One region of the Leisingera sp. ANG-S5 genome, then DNA from elsewhere that is predicted to be linked to it. Evidence: riboswitches for the same ligand, from Rfam matches in the RefSeq annotation. Region 1 holds a riboswitch; each other region holds the start of a gene.
What was found. A riboswitch is a leader RNA that binds a small molecule or an ion and turns the genes downstream of it on or off. The one in region 1 is predicted to bind cobalamin.
Positions count from the first base shown of each region.

Region 2: another riboswitch for cobalamin. It lies ahead of RA25_RS14065 (DUF1636 family protein); the one in region 1 lies ahead of RA25_RS15700 (aromatic ring-hydroxylating oxygenase subunit alpha).
Region 3: another riboswitch for cobalamin. It lies ahead of RA25_RS12130 (TonB-dependent receptor plug domain-containing protein); the one in region 1 lies ahead of RA25_RS15700 (aromatic ring-hydroxylating oxygenase subunit alpha).
Region 4: another riboswitch for cobalamin. It lies ahead of RA25_RS04270 (hypothetical protein); the one in region 1 lies ahead of RA25_RS15700 (aromatic ring-hydroxylating oxygenase subunit alpha).

Region 1 is NZ_JWLH01000010.1:231,303-237,050, reverse strand. It holds gene rpiB (ribose 5-phosphate isomerase B) at 1-147, opposite strand, end outside; gene RA25_RS15705 (hybrid-cluster NAD(P)-dependent oxidoreductase) at 288-1,373, opposite strand; gene RA25_RS15700 (aromatic ring-hydroxylating oxygenase subunit alpha) at 1,378-2,613, opposite strand; cobalamin riboswitch at 2,721-2,919, opposite strand; gene RA25_RS15695 (dihydrofolate reductase family protein) at 3,176-3,727, shown strand; gene RA25_RS15690 (TetR/AcrR family transcriptional regulator) at 3,731-4,282, shown strand; gene RA25_RS15685 (DUF1523 family protein) at 4,356-5,000, opposite strand; gene RA25_RS15680 (hypothetical protein) at 5,012-5,278, opposite strand; gene RA25_RS15675 (DUF6638 family protein) at 5,453-5,748, opposite strand, start outside.
Region 2 is NZ_JWLH01000009.1:45,607-51,354, forward strand. It holds gene cobN (cobaltochelatase subunit CobN) at 1-952, opposite strand, end outside; gene cobW (cobalamin biosynthesis protein CobW) at 1,096-2,130, opposite strand; gene RA25_RS14065 (DUF1636 family protein) at 2,133-2,543, opposite strand; cobalamin riboswitch at 2,641-2,850, opposite strand; gene cobO (cob(I)yrinic acid a,c-diamide adenosyltransferase) at 2,902-3,537, shown strand; gene glpD (glycerol-3-phosphate dehydrogenase) at 3,624-5,201, opposite strand; gene RA25_RS14080 (DeoR/GlpR family DNA-binding transcription regulator) at 5,194-5,748, opposite strand, start outside.
Region 3 is NZ_JWLH01000007.1:28,886-34,633, reverse strand. It holds gene RA25_RS12145 (hypothetical protein) at 1-212, opposite strand, end outside; gene cbiM (cobalt transporter CbiM) at 209-826, opposite strand; gene RA25_RS12135 (DUF4198 domain-containing protein) at 837-1,622, opposite strand; cobalamin riboswitch at 1,766-1,980, opposite strand; cobalamin riboswitch at 2,259-2,467, shown strand; gene RA25_RS12130 (TonB-dependent receptor plug domain-containing protein) at 2,628-4,511, shown strand; gene RA25_RS12125 (ABC transporter substrate-binding protein) at 4,515-5,351, shown strand; gene RA25_RS12120 (FecCD family ABC transporter permease) at 5,348-5,748, shown strand, end outside.
Region 4 is NZ_JWLH01000002.1:140,266-146,013, forward strand. It holds gene RA25_RS04250 (YbaB/EbfC family nucleoid-associated protein) at 1-45, opposite strand, end outside; gene RA25_RS04255 (hypothetical protein) at 56-454, opposite strand; gene RA25_RS04260 (DNA polymerase III subunit gamma/tau) at 430-2,286, opposite strand; gene RA25_RS04265 (protein-tyrosine phosphatase family protein) at 2,467-2,982, shown strand; gene RA25_RS04270 (hypothetical protein) at 3,037-3,441, opposite strand; cobalamin riboswitch at 3,549-3,771, opposite strand; gene RA25_RS04275 (TetR/AcrR family transcriptional regulator) at 3,790-4,410, opposite strand; gene RA25_RS04280 (alpha/beta hydrolase family protein) at 4,481-5,359, shown strand; gene RA25_RS04285 (SRPBCC family protein) at 5,371-5,748, opposite strand, start outside.

The DNA.
Region 1 (5,748 bases):
GTGCTTGGGATAATGGGTGCTCTCAGGGGTTTGCGGGCCGATGTCCTCGACCTCCCAGCCCTGCGCTTCGATATGGGCGGCAACGGCCTTGCGCAGCTCGATGGCGGCGTGGTCGCTGGAAAGGGCAATGCGTTTGCTGGCAGTCATGGTCTGATGGTCCTGTGTCGCAACGGGGGTATGAGGCTTGGCCCCGTGTTGACCAAGGGACGGGCGCGGCGTCAATCCCTTTATCGCCGCAGGCCCGGACCAGAAGGGAGCGGAGGGCCCGCGGGAGGCCCTCCGACAGATCAGATTTCCACTTCGACCCGGCCAATCGGGTTGGAGCAGCAGGCCAGGATATACCCTGCCTCCACGTCCTCTTCCGAGATGCCGCCGTTGTGGACCATATGCACGTCGCCTGCGGTCTTCTTGACCTTGCAGGTGCCGCAAATGCCGAAGGTGCATCCCGACGGGATGTTGAGGCCCGACGCCTTGGCCACTGCCAGCACGGTGTCGGTCTCGGTGCAGGTTGCGGTGACGCCCGACGCTGCAAAAGTGATCTCGGCGGCGGCGGTTTCTGCCGGAACAACATCGTCCAGCTCCGGCGCATCTGCCTCTGTCTCCACCGGCGCGCCAAAGCTTTCCTGGTTGTAGTTCTCCATGTCGAAGCCCAGACCGTTCAGCATGTCGCGCACCGCCTGCATGAACGGCTCCGGCCCGCAGCAATAGACCTCGCGCTCCAGGTAGTCACCGGCGATCAGGCCCAGCATGATCTGATTGAGCTGCCCGCGGTAGCCGGTCCAGACCTGATAGGGGTCGTCCTCCTCCACAACGAAGTGCAGCTTGATGCCCGGCACCCGCGCCGCCATGCCCTCAAGCTGGCGCCGGGCGATGATCTCGCTGGGGCGCTTGGCGCAGTTGATGAAACAGACGTCCGGCGATTGGCCGCGGTCGAACAGGTACTGGGTCATCGACAGGCTGGGTGTGATCCCGGAGCCTGCGGAGATGAACAGGAACTTGCCGTTCGGGCGCTTGGGCAGGGTGAACACGCCCGCCGGGCCGGAGGCCTTGAGGAACATGCCCGGTTTCAGGCTGTCCAGCATCCAGCGGGTGCCGATGCTGTCTCCTTGCGCCTTCACCGTCACTGAGATCGACAAGGGCCGCGACGGCGAGGAGCTGATCGTATAGGTCCGCCAGACTGTCTCCCCCGGCACCGGCAGCTCCAGGGTCAGGAACTGGCCCGGCTGGTATTTGAACCACGCGCCCGAAGGCGCGCGGAAGCTGAAGGTGGCGGTGTTCGGCGCTTCCGGCACGACAGAGACGCATTCCAGCATCTCGTCGTCCTTCCACGCCAGGGTTTCGTCCAGCGTCTCGAAGTTGGCCTGCAGTCCCATACGCTTACTCCGCCGCGATCAGGTGGCGGCCGGTCAGCGCGCGGGTCAGATGGTCGGCGTACCAGTTGGAGAACTGGATGACGCCGCTCTCCTGCACTTCCGAATAGGGACCGGGCTCATAAGCGGGCGAGTTGATGCCGCGCTGGTTGTCCTCTACCACGATGCGGTCCTCGTCGTTGGTGGCGACCCAGACCTCGGTCAGCCGCTTCAGGTCATAGTCCTGACCTTCCACCGCGTCCTTGTGCACCAGCCACTTGGTGGTGACTTCTGTCTCGGTCGGGCTGATCGGGGTCACCCGGAACACGATGGAATGATCTGGCAGGAAGTGGTTCCAGGTGGTCGGGTAATGGAACTTCAAGAGCGTGCCGGCATCGGCAAAGGGCACCCGGCCGAGTTTCTTGGCCACTGCCGCCTTGCCGTCCATGGTATAGCTCTCGGCGCCCTCGTTCAGTGGCATCCGCGCCACCCGGTACTGGCCGCGCGCATCGATCTGGAACTGTGCCGGCACGCCCGCCGCTTCGATCCGGTCGAAATGCTTTTGCAGATGCGGCGGGGTCTCACCGCCCTCGACGCCGGTCACCGACGGATCTTCCGGGAAGGTCCGGCACAGCGACGGGTGGTTGCCGCCGCAGTGGTAGCACTCGCGGTTGTTCTCCCAGACCAGCTTCCAGTTGCCGTTCTCGATGATTGAGCTTTCAAAGGCGACCTTGGCGTTGCCCAGGTCATGCGGCTCCAGATAGGGACGCGCAACCGCGGCGAAGGCATCGAAATCCGGCGCCTCATCCGCCAGGCAGATGTAGATCAGGCCGGCCAGGTCGCGGCAATGCACCGGCTTCAGCCCGTGTTTGGAGGCATCGAAATCCGGCCCCATGTCGCGCGCCCACAACAGCGAGCCGTCCAGCTCGTAGGTCCACTGGTGGTAGGGGCAGACCAGCTTGGGCGAATTGCCCTTCTTGGCCTTGCACACAACCGAACCGCGGTGGCGGCAGGCGTTGTGGAAGGCCCGCACCTCGCCATCGGTGCCGCGCACGATGATGACGTTATAGGTGCCGACTTGATGGGTCACGAAGTTGCCACCCTTCGGGATTTCGCAGGCCGGAATGGCAAACAGCCATTCGCGGTAGAAAATCTGGCGCATGTCCAGATCCAGCACGCCCGGATCGGTATAGAACGCCTGCTCCAGGGAATAGTTTTTCTGACGGGCGACCAGTTTGGCCAGAATTTCGCTGTCGTGAAGCATCTGCTTCTCTCCTTTGCCGCATCCCCGCGGCAGGTTGGCTTGGCTGCGGGCATGGATAGAGAGATTGCAGGCCACGCGCCTGCAACCGCCCCGCCGCCGCCCGCGGTTGACGTTTTCGGGGCAAGGCTGGTTTCCGGACTGTCCCGGGGCCATTCGGCGGCGGGGCCTGGCACCTTCCCGAAGCCGCTGCTTCAGTGGTTATTGCCATGCCTTGCCCGGGGTCACCGTTGCGGGGGCAGTGCCGGAATTTCACCAGCTTCCCAATTCTCCACCCCTAGGGGCGGCACCTTGCTGAAGCGGAAAATGCCCGAATCCCGCGCCGCCGGCGGAGACAAATCCGACCCGCCAAAACCGGAAAAAGACATGCATGTTTGCCATGCCTGCAGGGACAGGGATGTCCAGAATCTCAAACCGGCATCCGCCAGCCCGTTTGCGGCAAGCGCTTATCTTTCATGCGGTTAGGCGCTGCCAGCCGCTGCAGATCGATTCGCACGCAGCGAATCTTACGCTGGCCCCTTGGAACACGAATTGCATTTAACTATATGACGTATAGTTAAATGATATGCAGGAGAATCCGATGACCACCGGCCACGTCTTCATCGCCACCAGCCTCGACGGCTTCGTGGCCCGGCAGGACCATTCGCTGGACTGGCTGCTCAAACAGCCCGATGCCGAAGATGACGATGGCGGTTTTGCCGCCTTCATGGACAGCGTAGACGGGCTGGTCATGGGGACGGGCTCATTCCGCACCGTGCTGGGGTTCGGCCAATGGCCCTACACCAAACCGGTTGTGGTCCTCAGCAACAGCCTGAGTGAACAGGACATTCCCGAAGAGCTGAAGGACAAGGTGCGCCTCAGCACCGCCGCACCCGCAGACCTTATGCAGGAGCTGCAAGAGCAAGGCTGGACCCGCGCCTATGTCGACGGCGGCCGGATGGTGCAGTCCTTCCTGCGCCAGGGGCTGATCGCCGATCTGACCATCACAACGGTTCCGATCCTGATCGGCAGCGGCATCCCCCTGTTCGGCAGCCTGGACCGGGACATCGACCTCAAGGTGGCAAGCTCCCGCATCCTGCCCACCGGCATGGTCCAGACCACGTTCCAGGTGGCCTGACCAATGCCCCCGCGCATGGGTCGCCCGCCCAAGGGCAGCCGCACCCTCAGCAAGGATGATGTGCTGCAGAAAGCCTTGGAGCTGCTTGACGAAGGTGGCAGCAAGGCCCTCACGTTCAAGGCACTGGCTGCGGCGCTTGGCGTCACCCCTATGGCCGTTGCCCATCACGCCGGCACCAGGGACGAGATGATTGCATCCCTCGTCGCCATTGCATTTGAAGGCGCGGATGCACCGTCAGAAGCGGCAACGCCCAAATTGCGGCTGCGTGACCTGATGACCCGCTATTGCACCCAGGTGACCCGGCACCCGGAACTTGCGAAATGCATCCTGGAAAACCCGTCCCTGATCGGTCCTGCCCTGACCGGGCTGACCCGGCTGATCGAGGCGGAAATCACCGCCGCAGGCGTATCCGGCTCAGAGGCCCGCACCCTTCTCTGCCTGCTGGTGGATTACACACACGGCTTCGCCTTCGCTGCCACTGCGGCACCACGCGGGGCGCTTGCGGCTGACGATTTCACCCCGTCACTGGACTGGGTGCTGGACCGGATCGAATAAACAAACGCGGGCCGCTTCAGGCCCGCGCATCCGTTTGTGTCTTTCAGAGCCGCCCATCCGGCGGCCCCTCCCGTCACTTCGATTTCCAGGTATCCAGCCAGCGCCGGAACCGGCCCTTGCGCTCAGCAATGGCATCGCCTGCCGCATAGAGGCTGTCCTCGGCGCTTTCGATCATCGGGTCGATCCGCGCCTGACGGAACCGGCGCCAGCGCACATAGATGGCCCACAACAGCGCCGCGAGCAGCACCAGGAAGATGATCGAGAACCAGTTGGTTGGCTTATCTTCCGGCCCCGCCACCGGCTTGATTGTCACCGCATTGGGGAAGATCGACAGGAACTCGTTGCGCCAGCCGTAATGCATCACCGCCACCCACTCCGGGTTCGCCTTGGTCGAGATGCTGTCATTGGCGTCCGTATAGAGGTTCGCAGTGTCGAACTTGAAATAGGGCGGCCAGTTCCAGCCGGTGTCCTCGTTGCGGTAGACCATATTGCGGCCGTTGGCGCGCACTGCCTGGATGAACTGCACATCGCGGTTGATCAGCTGCGCCGACTGGTCGTCGGGCTTGGACCAGAAAACCCGCGTCCAGTCGTTCAGCTCCTGCCGCTCCTCGTAGGTGTTGACGATCCGCACCACGTCATACTGCGGCAGCGTGTAATGCAGAAAGGCGCCGAACAGCACCCAGAAGGTAATCAGGAAAGCCCATTTGATGAAACGCATGGGGGTGGACCTCACATGAAGTTAATGACGTAGATCAGGAGCGCCAGCGCCCCCAGCGGAATGATATAGACCAGAAGGATCAGCTTGCGCCGGAACGAGTTGTCGTATTGTTTCAGCCCCCGCTGGATGAAGGCCGCGCGGTCGCCGGTCAACCCCTTCTCTTTCCAGCGCCGCTTAAGCTTCAGCCGCCGCATCTCGCGCGAATAGAGCGACACTGCGGCATAGACCACGGTCAGCACCACCAAGAGGATCAGGATCAGGCGGATAAAGCCGAACATCACTGTTGCTCCTGGGTTTTCACATCCAACACAGGTTCGCGCCCCGTCCCGAGGGTGGGCGTTTCACGCCCGCCGTCGTGCTGAAAGCACGCCTCCGGCATGACGGGGGCGGGTCGGGCGCGAACCGGATCGCAAGCGATCCGGGAAGAATTAAGTTTCTCCAATAGGACCATCCTATCGCCCCCTCACCCGGTTCACCGCGCCCCAGGGGCCGACCCGGTCAACCACCGCCTTGCGCCGGTTCCGCGGCAGCCGGGGCATCCGCCCCTCCATGTCCGGCTCATGCCCAAAAAGTGCGGCGCGCGCGCCGGCCTTGTCCACCGCATATTCCCGCGCCAGGAACTCCGCAGCATAGGCCTTCTTGGTCTCCGGCCAGCCGCAGTACTGGCGGTAGAACTCTTCCTTGTGGCAGATGAACATCTGGCGGAAGTCATGCGGGCACAGCTCCGCCAGCAGCATGTTGACCAGAT
Region 2 (5,748 bases), on a different contig from region 1:
CGACCTCGGGCAGCACCACGTGCATGGCGAGGTCAGCGGGGGAAAGGCCGCGGTCTGCCTCGGCCCAGTCTTTCTTGCGTGCGGTGGAGAGGGCGACCTGGAACACCGGGCAGCCGGTGGCGGAGAGCGGCGAGGCGCTGCCGTCGGTGCCTTGGGCGGAAAACGCAGTGGCGTTGATGATGGCTGCCGGGCTCAGCGAGGGCAGTTTTTCGCGCAGCCAGTCCGCGGCAGTGGGCGCCTTGAGGCTGGCGGCAAAGGCGCCATAGGCCGCATAGCCGCGGGCGCGGAGCTCCTCGATCATGGCATCCACCGGGGCGGTGTCGGCAGCGGTGAGGTAGGAACGGTAGAAGCTCACCAGCACCAGCGGTTTGTCCTGCGGCGGCAGGTCCGCAAGCACGCCTTTAGCTGGGTCGTAGAAGCCGTGTTCGGGTGTGGTCTTGAGGCCCAGAACCGGGCCTGCGTAGAGACCGGCCGCCAGCGAAAGCTGTGCAAGCGCCGCCTGAGCAGCGACGGCGCCGCCGGCGTCGCACAGGGATTGCAGGCGGCGCAGGGTGGAGACTGGCAGGGTGGACAGCTCATCCAGCCGCGCATCCTCGCGGCCGTCTGCTGGCAGGATTGCCAGCGCGAAGCCCTTGCGCCGGGCAAGGTCCTGCAGGGTGGCGAGACCGTAGGACCAGTAGCTTTCGCCGCCAATCAGGCGGACGAGGACGCCCTTGGCGCCTTCCAGCGTCTGTTCCGCGTAGACGTCGACCGACAACGGGTGCTTGAGCGCCACCAGGTTGGCGAGGCGCAAGCTGGGCAGTTTGCCGTCCGCGCGGTGCCAGCCCGCCGCAAAGGCGCCGAGGTCGCTGTCGGAGAAGGACAGCACCACAAGGTCCGCGGGCGTCTGCCCGAGGTCTTGCGGGGTGTCGGTCTCGTCAAGGCCGTGGCTTTCGCGGAAGACGACGTGCATGGGTCAGGCCCTTTCGGAAAGAAGAGCAGAGGGCAGTGCCCGGCCTCGGGAGGAAGCGAAGCGCCCTCCCGTGTGGGAGGTCGGGCGCTGCCCGGCGTTACCGCCGGGCGAAACGTTTGAAGTTTCGCCTTGGGGCATCAGCTTCAGGCCCCCAGCTCGGCGCGGATGGCCTGTTCGTCGATGTCGTCATGCTCGGCGATGACCACCAGGGCGGTCTTGCGCGGCTGCGCACCCCAGGGCTGATCATACTGGGCGCGCAGGCGCTCGCCCACGGCCTGAACCAGCATCCGCATCGGTTTTCCCTCCACCGCGACATAGCCTTTGACGCGCAGGATATTGCGCTCGCGGGCGAGTTTCACGATAGCATTCTGCAGCGCTTCCGGGTCGGAGACTTCGCCCATTTCGACAACGATGCTTTCAAAATCGTCATGCTCGTGGTCGTGGTGGCCGTCGTGGTGGCTGGGGCGGGCCTCCAGATCGTCTTCGGCAGCGGCGTTCAGGCCCAGGATGATGCGCGGGTCGATGACGCCTTCGCTCATCGGCAGGATCGGCAGCTTGCGCGGCGCTTCTGCCTCGATCACCGCGCGGGCCTTCTCGACGCCTGCGTCGCCGGCCAGGTCGGCCTTGGACAGCAGCACGATGTCGGCGCAGGAGACCTGGTCTTCGAAGACTTCCGACAGCGGGGTTTCGTGGTCCAGGCTCTCATCTGCTTCGCGCTGGGCGGCAACCGCGTCCAGATCGGGGGCGAACTGGCCCTTGGCGACGGCCTCGGCATCGGCCAGCGCAATCACGCCGTCCACGGTGATACGGGAGCGGATGGCGGGCCAGTCGAAGGCCTTGAGCAGCGGCTTGGGCAGCGCCAGACCGGAGGTCTCGATCACGATGTGATCGGGCTTTTCCGGCAGGTCCATCAGTTGTTCGATGGTGGGGATGAAGTCATCCGCCACGGTGCAGCAGATGCAGCCGTTGGCCAGCTCCATGATGTTCTCCGCCGGGCAATTTTCATCGGCGCAGGATTTCAGGATGTCGCCGTCCACACCGGCGGTGCCGAATTCATTGACCACAACCGCCAGGCGCTTGCCCTGCGGGTTCTGCATCAGGTGGCGGATCAGGGTGGTCTTGCCCGCACCGAGGAAGCCGGTGATGACGGTGACGGGGATCTTGTTGAGGTCGCTCATGTTTACTCCTCGGAGAAGAACTTGGCCGGCGGGATGCGGGCAACGGATTGCTTGCGGAAGGTCTGCGGGCGCTCGCGCCACGGCACAACACCGTCGGCGGTGGCGGCATAGGCTGCGGCGCCTTCCAGAATTTCGGGGACGTGCTGGTCCGGGTCGAGGTCGCCGTAGACATAGGTCCAGCGTTCTTCGCCGCCGACCAAGGCCACGGCGCAGCCGCGCTTGCAGGAGGACAGGCATTCGACGCCGCGCAGGCGAACGCCTTCGGGCATTCCGGCTTCTTCCAGGGCTGCGTGCAGGATGGCGCCGGGGCGGGCGGCCTCCGGGTCGGCGCCCTCGCGGCGGCAGGTGAGGCAAACGGTCAGCGTGACCGGTCCCTGGGTGCTGGCAGTCTTGCCTGCCATATCGTCAGCCATCAGCGCGTCTCCTGTCGCGGCAGGGCGTGCGGGATGGCCAGAAAGGAACTGTGTCGTGCCAGTCCCTCACCCGGTCGCAGAACACCCCGTCTGCCCGTTGATCTCTCTCTAGCTGGCAGGTCTCCCGGCTTGCGGATGCCAAGGCGCTCAGGCCTTGCCGGCCATCCTGCCTTCCCGGGACGTATTCCCAGTGGCATGGCGGCCTCATCCGGTCACGGTCGCGGGGGCGGCTGTGCTTGAGCCTTGGCAAGGCCTTCACATTCCCTCTTCGCCTGTTTTCACAGGAACCAGCTGAACCCCCTTGCGCTATGGCGGGCTTCTTTGTCAAGACATGGGGTCAAACAGCTGGAGAGCCCCCATGAGCGAAAAGTCCGAAACCGGCATTTCAGAAGAAGAAGCCGCCCGTCACGCCTCAAAGATGGCCAAGAAGAAGGCCGCGCGCGACCGGATGATGAAGACCAAGGAGGGCGAGAAGGGCCTGATCATCGTTCACACCGGTCCGGGCAAGGGCAAGTCCTCGTCCGGCTTCGGCATGATCATGCGCTGTATCGCCCATGGGATGCCATCTGCGGTGGTGCAGTTCATCAAGGGCGCCTGGCAGACCGGCGAGCGCACCCTGATCGAGGAGAACTTCAGCGATCTGTGCCAGTTCTATGCGATGGGCGAGGGGTTCACTTGGGAAACCCAGGACAAGGCGCGCGACATCGCCGCCGCCCAGAAGGGCTGGGAGAAGGCCAAGGAGATGATCCTGGACGAGCGCAATACCATGGTGCTGCTGGACGAGATCAACATCGCGCTGCGTTATGAGTATCTGGATCTGGAGGAGGTGCTGGAGTTCCTGGTGGAGCAGAAGCCGCCGATGACCCATGTGGTGCTGACCGGCAGGAACGCCAAGGAGGAGCTGATCGAGATCGCCGATCTGGTGACCGAGATGGGCCAGATCAAACACCCGTTCCGCGCCGGCGTGAAAGCGCAAAAGGGCGTGGAGTTTTAAGAAGCTCACAAAGGTCTTTCGCCTGGCCGAAGGCCGGGCAGCGCCCGTCCCGCCCCAGTGGGACGGGACGGGCGCTGCCCTTCGCGTTATGCTGCGAGCGTTTGTGCCTTGCCTTGAATATAGGCATCCACCGCGGCGCGCTGGGCTTCATCCAGCCGCAGTCCCAGCTTGGTGCGCCGCCAAAGGTAGTCGTCTCCGGTCCGTACCCATTCGCGGGCAATTGCCCAGTCCAGTTCCCGCGCGGTGATCGTCGCCCCGAAGTCCTGCCCCATATCAGCCGCGGATTTGGCCTCGCCCAGAACCGCCCAGGCCTCGGTGCCATAGGCGCGGATCAGGCGGCGGGTCCAATAGGGCGAAAGGAACGGATAGTCCGCCGCGAGTTTGCCGCGCAGCTTTTCCACATCCGCCACCGCAAAATCGCCGCCGGGCAGGGCCACGCCTGCGGTCCAGTCCGCGGGCAGCTGCGGGAAAACCTCGCCGATTTTCGCCAGCGCCGCTTCGGCCAGTTTGCGGTAGGTGGTGATTTTGCCGCCGAAGACATTCAAGAGGGGCGCCTGTGCCTGATCCAGTGTCAGCACATATTCGCGGGTCGCCGCGGTGGCAGAGCTGGCGCCGTCGTCATAAAGCGGGCGCACGCCGGAATAGGTCCAGACAATATCCTCGCGCTTGAGCGGCTGATTGAAATATCCTGATGCAAAATCAATCAGGTAGTCCTGCTCCTTTGCGGTGCATTCCGGCGCGGTGTCCGGATCGGAGTGGTCGCTGTCCGTTGTGCCGATGAGGGTGAAGTCTTCCTCATAGGGAATGGCAAAGATGATCCGCCCGTCGGTTCCCTGGAAGAAGTAGCAGCGCCCGTGGTCAAACAGTTTCGGCACCACGATATGGCTGCCGCGCACCAGGCGGATGTTCTCGCGGCTGTTCTGGCCCAGCTTCTGATGCAGCACATCGGCGACCCAGGGCCCGCCCGCGTTAATCAGCATTTTCGCGCGGCGCTGATGGGTTTCGCCGCTGGCCTGATCCTGCAGGGTGATCACCCAGTGGTCCGCATGGCGTTCAGCGGCCAGCACCTTGGTCCGGGTCAGGATCTCGGCGCCGCGGGCCTGGGCGTCGCGGGCGTTCAGGACGACCAGGCGGGCGTCCTCGATCCAGCAGTCGGAATATTCAAAGGCGGTCTTGAACTTGTCCCTGAGCGGTCTGCCCGCCGGGTCGGCCTCCAGATCCAGCTTCGCGGTGCCGGGCAGGATGCCGCGCTTGCCAAGCGAGTCGTAGAGGAACAGCCCCAGCCGGATCAGCCAGGCCGGGCGGCGGCCCTTCATCCAGGGCATGAAAGTGGTGAGCAGCTTGGACGTCGGCGTCTCGCTGTCGAACCGCATGTCCTTGTGGAACGGCAGCACGAACCGCATCGGCCAGGAGATATGCGGCATCGCATTCAGCAGCACCTCGCGCTCGATCAGCGCTTCGCGCACCAGGCGGAACTCAAAATATTCGAGATAGCGCAAGCCGCCGTGGAACAGCTTGGTTGAGGCAGAGGAGGTGGCCGAGGCCAGGTCGTTCATCTCTGCCAGCGTCACCGACAAGCCGCGTCCGGCGGCGTCGCGGGCGATGCCGCAGCCGTTGATGCCGCCGCCGATGATGAAAAGGTCTGTTACAGGCGTGTCAGTCATTTTCGCTGCTTTCGTTTTGTCCTGCGGTCAGGATGCGGGTGCCGGCGGCCTGCGCGGCCTCGGCAAATTCTGCGGGAACCGGGCGGTCGGTGATCACCACGTCGAGATCGGAGAGGTCGCAGATCCGCACCGGGGCGGAGCGGGCGAACTTGCTGCCGTCGCAGACCAGCACCTTCTGCCGTGCGTTTTTCAGGATTGCGCGGGCGACAGATACCTCGCGGGCATCGTGATCCATCACCGCGCCGTCGGCATCCAAAGCTGAGGCGCCAATAACCGCGAAATCCACCTTGTAGCGGGAGAAAAAGTCCACAGCATCTTGGCCCACGATGGCACCGTCACTTTGCCGCACGGTGCCGCCGGCCAGGATCAGCTCTTTGGCCTGACCACCCATCATCATGTTGATAATGTTTATATTGTTGGACATGACCGTCAGGCCGCTGTGGCCGGACAGGGCGCGGGCCACCTGTTCTGTGGAGGTGCCGATGTTGAGCGAAAGCGAGCAGTTGTCGGGGATCAGCTCTGCCGCCAGGGCGGCCATCGCCAGCTT
Region 3 (5,748 bases), on a different contig from region 1:
AAGAAGCCGTCAGCGTCGGTCCTGGTTTCACCCAGTTTGCCGCCAGCTTCGTCAAAAACCTCGATCAGCAAGTCCGGAGCCATATCACCATTGGAAAAGCCGACCTCGCCCTCAATGTCCGACCCCGATGGAAACACCGCAGAGATCACATTGTGCGCCAATGCCGGCAGCGGTGCCAGCAGGGTGAGGATCAGAACGCAGGAGCGGATCATGCCAGGCTTCCTTTCGTGTCAGCAAACAGTTCGGGTTTCACCCGCCGGGCCAGGAAAATGGCGGCGCCGGACAACAGCGCCTCGATCAGCATCACCGGGATATGGGAAAAGAACACAAGCTTGGCGGCAAGGATGAACTCGTCACCGGACAGCATCAGCGATACTGCAACTGCGAGGGTCGTGAGGGCAATTGCTGCACCGCCGCCAATGCCGCCCCAGATCGCCCCTTGCAGCGGCGAGCCGCGCGCCACCAGCGGCCGGAACATCAGGCCGACCAGAACAGCAGGCAGGGCAATATTCACCGCATTCACGCCCAGCACGGTCAGCCCGCCGAAGCCAAAGAAGACCGCCTGCAACAGCAGCCCGACAAACAAAGCCGGGAATGCGGCCCAGCCCAGCACCAGCCCGGCAAGCCCGTTCAGGATCAGGTGAACCGAACTGGGCCCGATCGGGACATGGATCAAGGAGGCCACAAAGAAACTGGCCGAAAGAACACCTGCCGCAGGAATTCGCTCCAGCGGCAGGTTGCGCAGACCCATGGCAATACCGCCGACGGCGGCAACCGCGCCGCCGATCACAACCGGGTTCGACAGTGCGCCGTCTACGATATGCATCGGTCTACTTTCACTTCAGCTCTTCTGCGTGGATCCACAGAACAGCATCCTGGCTGAGTTCCTTGCCGTCGTGCTCGGTCGCCGGACCGGACCCGAGTGCCGCAAAGCCCCAGTAGCCTGCTTTCGGAATGCCAAAGGAAAAAACGCCGTTCTGGTCGGCGATGGCAACAATTGCGCCGCCCGGCATCTCACCCACGGTGGGATCAGTGGTTGAGAATTTTTCCAGATCCGGCTCCGACGCCATGAACTCGACTTCGATCTCGGCACCCGGAACCGGCTTGCCGTCCGCCAAAACCTGACCGGAAAAGGTGGAGCCTACGATGACGTTATAGGGCTTGTTCAGCGGCAGGATCTCGGTCGCCAGGCCAGCCGGCTGGTCCCAGTCTGTGGGCAGCGTGTTGCGGTTCAGCACGACCTTGGAGATCTGCTGGATATAGATGTCTTCACTTTCCTCGTAGTAAGGCGAAGGGACCGTCACCACGACATAGTCGCCGGACCGCTTGACCGGGACCGAGGCCTTGTAAGCCGAAGCTTCGTTTTCAGCCCCTTTGAAGGTGGCGGGTTCCAGGCGGTCCGACAGGTCGGTCTTTTCACCTTTGTGGATCATGAAAAACTCTTCCGGCTTGCCCATGTCCATCGCATGGCCGTTGGCCATCGGGTGCCAGAACACCAGGCCCATCGGCACGTCGCCGGGCTTTTCGATCAGCGCTTGTTCAGTGTAGTTCAGCTGGAAATGCGCCGAAGCGGTAACCGGCAGGGAAACGGCCAGAGCAGCGGCCAGGTAGTTCAGTTTCATTTCGTCCTCATTCGACGATACAGGCGCACCTGCAATCAGGAATGAACAACGGGGAGTAGCGGCACGGAAACGCCTGAACGGCACACGCGCCAGACGCGCACCCCGGCGTCCGGTGGAAAAGGGCAGTAACCCCGCAAGCGGAGCCTCAGTCCCCGTGTCCGGCAGGTCTCCTGACTCGCGGGTCCTGGCTCGGCTGGCCTTCCCGGGGATGTTCCCAGTGGCGTATTCAGCGTCACTCACCGCTCACAGTTGCGGGGGCAGTCACGGATTTGGTCCCTTTTGGGTACGCCGCACCGTGTTCCCTATTTCTTCCGCTGCGCATTGAAACACTCGCGGAACCGGTCACCTTGGCTGAATGGCAAACCGGAATTTCTGAGTCAAGAGAATCATGTTCTGTTCACTTGGCCGTCCGGTGCCGATGGTTTTTCTCCTGCAGTGCTGCAGGGATCAATAGGCAGGCATGTTCCTATCAGAGGAACGGGGAAACACCGCTGCCTTTCGAAGTTTTTTGTATGCGTAATCAATCATCGTCACTTGAAAAATTGGAAAGGCAAATTCGGCGATATGGATGCCAGCCCAAGGCCATTTCTACTCAGGTTGCGAATTCTCCCGCTTGACAGAATAAGTTCAGTTTGCCTAAGTCCCGACCATTCTGGTCCGGCTGGGAGACCACCCGGTTAAAAGGGAACACGGTGAGGTGTAGCCAACAGGCGCCGAATCCGTGACTGCCCCCGCAACTGTGAGCGGAGAGCAATGCTGCGGTATGCCACTGCCCCAAGGGGCGGGAAGGCGCAGCAAAGCCTCGACCCGCAAGTCAGGAGACCTGCCAGGATGATCACCCTATCGCGGTGCGGGGCGCGCCGAAGATAACGGACCTTCCGTAGTGGTGGCAGTTTTCACCGTCTGCGGGGGCATTGCCTTCCAAAGACCAAAATTATGAACATGCTGCCAGGTATGGGCAGCCGCTTGGCCTGTGCTTGCTGCGTGGGCCGGGAGGAATGGAATATGCGCAAGGCAAGCCTGTCCCTGGCCGCCGCCCTGGCCGCCGCCCCTGTAATCGCAACCGCTCAGGATGAAGAAGTCACCGATCTGGGGGAGATCATCGTCTCCGGCGGCTTCACGCCGGTCGAGGCCCAAAAATACGGCCGCTCAGTCTCAGTCCTGACCAGCGAAGAAATCGAAGATCGCGGTATCACCACCGTCCGGGACGCGCTGCGTTCGGTCCCCGGCCTGATGGTGAACGGCTCCGGCGACAGTTTTACCCAGGTCCGCATCCGCGGTGCCGAAGCCAATCACACGCTGATCCTGATCGACGGCGTCGAAGCCTCGGGCGGTGACAGCGAGTACATTCTGTCCGGCCTGGACACTGCCAATATCGAGCGGATCGAAGTCCTGCGCGGCCCGCAGTCGGTGTTCTACGGCTCCAACGCCTCCGCCGGTGTGATCAACATCATCACCAAGTCCGGTGGCATCGGCACGGAATACGGCGGCAGCGCGGAAGCGGGGTCCGACGGCTACCGGGCCTCGGCCCGAGTTTCGTCGCGGACCGAGCGCGGCGGTATCGCCTTCAGCTTCGCCCATGACAATGACGACGGCTATGACACCTCGGGCGATGGCGGTGAAGAAGACGGCATCCGCCGCAATACACTGCAATTGAAAGGCGACTACCTGGTCACCGACCGGCTGAAACTTGGCTTCAACTTCCGCACGTCGGATGAACGCTATGACAGCGACCGCACCTCCTTCACCGCAACGGATGCGGCTAGCTATGTCGTGGATGATCCGACGCAATTCAGTGACCGGGATGAGCAACTGGCGCAAGTCTATGCTGAACTGGACACATTGGGCGGCCGCCTGAAACACCGCCTGTCAATCGAACGCACTGACTTTGACCGGTCCTTCAATGGCGGCACCCCGACCGAGACCAAAACGGAAGCAGCAAAGTACCTGCTGAGCTTCGGCCTGGACGGGCAGTTAGCGGATCAAGCAGACCACCTTCTTAACGCGATGCTGGAATGGGAAAAGGACTCCAGCAGTTCCAACCCGGCCTTTGCGCGCGAAACCAATTCGATTGCCCTGGAATACCGCGGCAGCTTTGCCAACGGCCTGGACCTGCAGCTCGGGGTGCGCCACGACAACAACAGCGTATTCGAAGACGCCACCAGCTGGACCGCCAGTGCTTCTTACACTTTTGCAGACAGCGGTGTGCGCCTGCACAGCTCGGCTGGAACCGGTGTTGTGAACCCCTCTTACTTTGAGCTGTTTGCCAACAGCACATTCGGCTCCACCACCTATCTCGGCAATCCGAACTTGCAGCCGGAGGAAAATCGCAGCTTCGATTTCGGGATTGAGGTGCCGTTCCTTCAAGGGCGCGGCCTGGTTGATGTGACCTATTTCGACGAGACGCTGACAGGCGAGATCGAGAGCTACATGGTGAACGCAACCACGTTCTCCTACCGCAACCAAGCCGGTGACAGCGACCGCAAGGGTGTTGAGCTGGCAGCAAGCCTGGAAGCCAGCGAATACCTCGATCTGCGTCTGTGCTACACCTATCTGGACGCCACCAACCCCGATGGCTCGGTCGAGATCCGCCGCCCGGAGCACGAGCTTCTGCTGAGTGCCACACTGGATACTTTCAATGGCCGCGGCTCTGTCACCGCGGACATCCGGCATGTGGCAGGTAATTGGGACAGCCAGTTCTTTGGCTCCTTTGCCACAGCTGAGCTGCCGGATTACACCACCGTTGATGTGGCTGCTGAGTATGAGCTGACGGATAACGTGGTGCTGACCGGGCGTGTCACCAACCTGTTTGACGAGGACTACGCGGACGTCTGGGGCTACGCCAAACGCGGCCGCGCCGCCTATGTCGGCGTGCGGGCCTCGTTCTGATCCATGTGCTGGCTGCCCGGCATAGCCCTGGCCCTTTTGTGGGCCGCCACCGGCGCCTTTGCCGGGCCGTCACGCGTGGTGTCGATGAACCTCTGCACCGACCAGCTGGCGATGCTGCTTGCGGCACCCGGCCAGCTGGCCTCGGTCTCCTACATCGCGCGGGACACACGCGCCTCGGCCATGGCTGACGCAGCCATGGCTTATCCCGTCAATCACGGGCTGGCTGAGGAGATATACCTGCTGCAGCCTGATCTGGTGATTGCCGGCGCCTATTCAACACCTGCCACCACGGATATGCTGCGCCGTCTTGGCGTGCCGGTGGTGGTGTTCCAGCCCGCCAGCTCGCTGCAAGATGTGCGCGCGCGTATCCTGCAGATGGGTCGGGTTCTGGGCCGCGAAGAAACGGCCCGCGCACTGCTGGCAGACTACGACCAGCGGCTGGCAAAGCTGGGGCAAGCCGGACCGGAGGCACCACGCGCCGGGCTTTATGCCGCCAACGGGTTCACTTCCGGCAGTATGACCCTCGCGGGCCGGATCCTGCGCGCGGCGGGGCTGCGCAATATCGCGGATGAGCTGGGCTATGCGCACTCCGGTCATATGCCGCTGGAACTGCTGGCATTGTCGGCGCCCGAATTGCTGATCGGCACGTCGCCCTATCCGCGCGCCTCGCGCAGCGAGGACAATCTGGCGCATCCGGTGGTGCGGCAGCTGGCCGCCCGCAGCGGCGCCGGGCAGATGCGCGATGCGGATTGGGTCTGCGGCACCCCGCATGTGCTGCGCGCGGTGGAAACCCTGGCCGCAGAGCGCCGTCTGTTCATGGAGAAGGAGATCCGGGAATGACCCGTCTGATGCTGACGCTGGCCGCAGCGGTGCTGGCGCTGTTCCTGCTGTCGCTCACGGTGGGGCCGGCTGATGTGGGCGCTGGCGAAAGCCTGGCCGCTCTGTTTGACGAGGGTTACGGGCCGCTCACCCTGGTGATGCGGGAAATCCGGCTGCCGCGGGCGCTGCTGGCAGTGATTATCGGCGGCGGGCTGGGGCTGGCGGGTGCCGCGATGCAGGGCTACCTGCGCAACCCGCTGGCTGAGCCCGGGCTGATCGGTGTGTCCTCCTCGGCGGCGCTGGGGGCGGTGCTGGCGATCAACACCGGGCTGGCGGCCAGCCTCACCTTGGGCCTGCCGCTGGCGGCGCTGGCCGGTGCTCTGGCAGGTGTGTTTCTGGTGATGGCGCTGGCCGGGCC
Region 4 (5,748 bases), on a different contig from region 1:
CATCATCTTGGCCATGTCGCCAAGACCGCCGAGGCCTTTGAGCATCTGTGTTCTCCTAAGTGCGGGGGCGCAGGGCGCCGTAAGTCATCCCCGCACATATCGCAATTGCGAGCGCGATGAACAAGTGGGGGGAAGCGGTGCAGTCTTCGATTATGCCCAAGGCCTTCTTATCATCAAAGAAAAGCTCGTGGTTATCTACGGCTATGACGAAGGCCAGAAGGCCCCACAGCGCGCCCGCGAGTGAAAACGGCAGTCGCTTTCCGCTATAAAGTGCGAATCCGGCAAGGGCAAAGAGGGCCAATGCAACAGGTTTGGACGAGAGCCGCACAAGGACATCCCATGCGCTGTCTTGTGCTTCCCCTGTGTCAAAGCAAGTGGTGGCAAAGGCGGTGGCCGGCATTGTTAACAAGAGGGCCGTCAGGCCCGCCGTCAGCCGTCCTCGAAGGGATCCCATTCGTCCTCCACCTCGGGCAGGGCTTCGGCGGCAACTTCGGCGGCCAGTTCCTCCGGTGTGCGGATGCGGGTGATTTTGGCCTTGGGGAAGTTCTCTAAAACGGCTTGCACCAGCGGATGCGCGGTCGCCTTCTCGCGCAGGGCGTTCTCAGCCGCGTCGCGGACCTCGGCAATTGTGGGCGCCTCGCCGTCCGGCGCGATGGAGACCACCCAGCGGGCACCGGTCCAGTTCTGCAGCGCCGAGCCAAGCCGGGCGGCCAGATCGCGCGGCGCCTGAGCCGAGGGGGTGAATTCGATCCGCCCGGGCTGGTAGGAAACCAGGCGCACGCCGGTCTCGACCTCGACCAGCAGTTTAACATCGCGGTTGGTGCGGATCAGTTCGACCACATGCTCGAACGACGGGTAGCGGGCGAGGGCAGAGCTGACCTGCGGCGCCAGTGCTGTCACCGTGCCGCCGCCGCCATGGGCCACAGGTGAGCCGCCGGGCGCGCCGCCCGCCGGGCCGCTTTGCGGCGCAGTGCCGCCAAGCGCCTGGGCGCCCATTCCCTGCATCTGCATGCCGCCACCGGGGCCGCCCGGCCCGGGGGGCGGCGGCGGGGGCGTGTCCTGCAGCTTGCGGATCAGCTCCTCAGGCGAGGGCAGGTCAGCCACATGGGTCAGGCGGATCACCGCCATTTCGGCCGCCATCATTGCGTTGGGGGCGGCGGCCACTTCTTCCAGCGCCTTCAGCAGCATCTGCCACATGCGGGTCAGCACCCGCATCGCCAGCGCATCCGCCATTGCCTTGCCGCGGGCGCGCTCATCGGGGCTGACGGTGGGGTCCTCGGCAGCATCAGGCGTGATCTTCACCACTGAGACCCAGTGGGTGATCTCCGCCAGATCGCGCAGCACCGCCAGCGGGTCGGCGCCCTCGGCATACTGACCCGAAAGTTCTGTCAGCGCCGCCGCCGCATCGCCGCGCAGGATCATGTCCATCAGGTCCAGCACCCGGCCGCGGTCTGCAAGACCCAGCATGGCGCGCACCTGATCGGCAGTGGTCTCGCCGGCGCCGTGGGAAATCGCCTGATCCAGCAGCGAAGTCGCATCCCGCGCAGAGCCCTCAGCAGCGCGGGTGATCAGCGCCAGCGCGTCCTCGGCTATTTCGGCGCCTTCGGCAGTTGCGATCTTGCGCAACAGGGCAATCATCACCTCCGGCTCGATCCGGCGCAGGTCGAACCGCTGGCAACGCGACAGCACCGTCACCGGCACCTTGCGGATTTCCGTAGTGGCGAAGATGAACTTCACATGCGCGGGCGGCTCCTCCAGCGTCTTCAACAGCGCGTTAAAGGCGGAGGTCGACAGCATGTGAACTTCGTCGATGATGTAGATCTTGTAGCGGGCCGAAGCGGCGCGGTACTGCACCGAGTCGATGATCTCGCGGATGTCATTGACGCCAGTGCGCGAGGCCGCGTCCATCTCCATCACGTCCACATGGCGGCCTTCCATGATCGCTGTGCAATGCTCGCATTTGCCGCAAGGATCGGTGGTGGGGCCGCCCTGGCCGTCCTCGCCGACGCAGTTCATACCCTTGGCGATGATCCGGGCGGTGGTGGTCTTACCGGTGCCGCGGATGCCGGTCATGATGAAGGCCTGGGCAATCCGGTCGGCGGCAAAGGCGTTTTTCAGCGTCCGCACCATGGCGTCCTGGCCCACCAGATCGGCAAAGGTCTCTGGCCGGTATTTGCGGGCCAGAACCTGGTATTGGGAAGGGGTGGTGCCGCTGGGGGTATCGTTCATGATGTCTCGTGCCGGATTCGATGTGCGGGTGTCCCGCGTTCCGCGCAGGGTATTCAAGCGCAGCCGGTTCGTCCACCGCTGATGGGCTGCTGCCGGGCAGCCAAGAAAAGGTTTTGGATTTGGCGGGTTTGGCGGTTAGAATCCCCTTGCAAGACCCTGGGCGGGAGTGGGAATTGGAACGCAACGCGAGGAGGCGGCATGCGATCTGACGAAGTCTCTGGGACTGCGGCGCAAGAGATGCCTGTGCCTGTGAACATTTCCATATACGAGGTGCCCGTCGCGGGCGGGATGCTGGCGCTGTGCCCCTTGCCTGGCAAGGGCGGCGACTACCCTGGCGACATGGGCCGGATCAATGCCTGGAAACCCGGGCTCGTGATCTCCATGACCACGGCTGAGGAACACGCGGCAGCGGGCAGTCACCGGCTGGGCTGCGACATTCAAAGCATGGCCTGCCGCTGGGTGCATCTGCCTGTGCCGGATTTCGACGTGCCATCCCGGCAGGTGGCAATGAAATGGCCCAAGGCCAGCGCTTCGGCGCGAATGGCGCTGGAGGGCGGCGGCCGGGTGCTGGTGCATTGCAAAGGCGGCTGTGGCCGCTCCGGCATGGCGGTGCTGCGGCTGATGATTGAAAGCGGCGAAGATCCCGCGCAGGCGCTGGCCCGGCTGCGGGCCGTGCGCCCCTGCGCGGTGGAGACGCAGGCTCAGATGGAATGGGCCTACGCCGGTCGTTCCGCGGGGTTCCGGCCGCAATAAGGCGGCAGCTCAGTGCGGCCTGCCGAACCTTGTTTCTGTGCCCTGACTGCTGGCCTAAAGCGCCAGCATCTGCTCTGCCTGATGCGCCTCTGCCGTTTTCGGCAGCGCCTCCATCAGTGCGCAGGGGCGGGCGTCCAGTTTTGAGGCGGCAAAACCGGTGCCGTCGCGGCCGAGGATCGCATCGGCAAACCGGTCCAGCCCCTCGCGCGGGGCCTCTTCTCCGACACCGCAGAACAGCCGGATCCGGTCGTGGCTGGCCACGAACTGCGCCGGGCAGTTGCGCGGGCATCCGTCCAGCGCGCTGGTGCCGGTGATTTCGAAATCTTCCTGGGTCAGCGGCTTGGCCTTGGTCATCGCCTCGGCCAGTTTGGCGATCATCCGCTCTGCCGCCGGGCAGGGTCGCCCCAGGTATTTGCAATCCGTTGCCGCATAGAAATGCGTCTTGTCCGTCCACATCATGTTTGCGCCCTCCGCGCGTAGTGCGGGGGTTCGGGGACAGGAGACCGGATGAGAAAGCGGGAGCCCCGCGGTGCCATCAGACCCTGTCCGGACACCCCGCCCGGGTTCGAGTTTCACATTCGATGGCAGGTCTCCTGACTTGCGGGTCGCAGCTTTCCCGATCCTTCCCGGCCTCTTTGGGGGCCAGTGGCTCTATCGGGGTCGCTCGCCGCTTACAGTTGCGGGGGCAGTCGCGGAATTGGCCTTGCGCTGGGCAGGGCCGCACCGTGTTCCCTTTTCATCCCGGACACAAGATTCTGTGGCGCGGGAACCATCGACACAAGCGGTAGCGGCTTCCGCCTCGAGTCGTCAATCGTTTTTCTGCGGCTGCACATGGGCGGGGAGGGGCCTGTGCATCTGAAGGTGCAGCCCCCGGATCACATCCGAATCGCGCCGCACCCGGGCCAGCTGCCAGCCGCCCTGCAGCAGGATATAGAAATTCTCAGCAGCCGCGCGGGCCTCTGCCTCGGCCAGGCCGAGGCGCTGGGCGTGGGCCGCGGTTTCAGTGATCCAGCCCTCAAACAGTTTGGCGGCGTGCTGGTGGAAGGCCTCGTTCTCCGGCCCCTCGAACAGGGTGGCGGAGACCGGGCAGCCGCTCCATTTGCCCTGTTTGTCAAAGAGTTTCGCCAGTTTGTAACAGACCGTCTTGGCGCCTTCCTGAAACGTCGGGGCAGGAGTGAAAGACGCGTCGATCAGCACCAGCATCTGCTCCGACGCCCAGTCCGCCGCTGCCAGGGCCAGATCGGATTTGCCGTTCGGGAAATGGTGGTAGAGCGAGCCCTTCGGCGCCTCCGCCGCTGCCAGCAATTCGGCCAGGCCGGTGCCGCTGTAGCCCTTGTTGCGGAACAGGCCGGCGGCCGCCCGCAGCAGCCGCTCGCGGGTTGGGACGGGGCCGTCCGGGGCGGCAGAGGGTGTCGTCACGTCAGTCATGACGGCAGGTTGACAGCATTAGACCGATTGGTCCAGAGGTGGAATAGACCAATCGGTCTAGGAGGGTGCCATGCTCGACAGCCATTCAGAACACGCCGCGGATGTCCGGGTGGAGGGCGTGCGCTTTGCCGCTGGTGACGCGGTGCTGGCCGGGCGGCTCTATCACCCTGCGGGACCTGCCAGGGCAGCGGTGGTGCTGAATGGCGCAACCGGGGTGCCGCAGGGCTACTACCGGCATTTCGCGCGCTGGCTGGCGGCAGAGCGGCAGATGGCTTGCCTAACCTACGATTACCGGGACTTCGGGGCCTCGGCGCGCATGCACCCGCGCCGGTCACAGGCCACCATGGGTGATTGGGCGCTGGCGGATCAGCCAGCCGCCCGGACAGAAATGCAGCGGCACTATGCGGGCGTGCCGATGTATGTGATTGGCCATTCTCTGGGGGCGATGCTGATGCCCCTGCAGGAAGGCCTGACGGACGTCGCCCGCATGATCGTGGTTGCGGGCGGCTTGGTGCATCACCACGATCATCCCTGGCCCTACCGCGCGCTGGCGCTGGCCTTCTGGTTCGGCCATGTGCCGGCGCTGGTCCGTGCCTTGGGCTATCTGCCCGGGCGCGCGGTGGGGTTCGGGGCCGACTTGCCGGCTGGTGTCTACTGGCAGTGGCGGCGCTGGTGCACCACGCCGGGCAGCTACCTGCCGGAGACCGGCACCACGCTGCCGCAGCCCCGCTGGGCGGAAACCGGCATCCCGGTGGATCTGTTTGCGATGGCGGATGACGACGTGGTGCCGCCGCTAGCGGTCTGGCGGCTGGGCGATGCCTATGGAGATGTGCCGCAGCGCCGGATTGTGCTGGATCCGCAGCAGGCCGGCGTCCAGAAAATCGGCCATCTGGGCGCCTTTGCCCGCGCCAATGCCGCGCTGTGGCCGCGGCTGCTGCCGCAGGCCTGACCGGGGCTTCCTCAGGCTGTCCGGCTCAGACGCTCTTCAGTCAAGCGGGCATAATCCGCCAACCGCAGTTTGAAGCGGCGATTGAGGTTGCTGCGCGCCAGTTTCAGCGATTGCACCAGCAAGCGCCCTGTCAGGGTGGTGGGCGACAGCTTGAGCCGGACCGACATCCGGGTCCGTTGCGGCGACAGCGCCAGCAGCTCGACTTCCATCCGCCCGTCAACCCCGCTGCCGCTGCCATCCAGCGCCATGCCCGACGGCGGCGTGTAAGAGGCCATCGTCAGCTTGATCGCGCGCGGTTTGCCGCGGAAGCTGAAGGACAGGTCCCAGGCCAGGCCGTTTTCCGGATGGGCAGGGTCACCGGTGCGCTGCAGCTCGATGCCGCGCCGCAG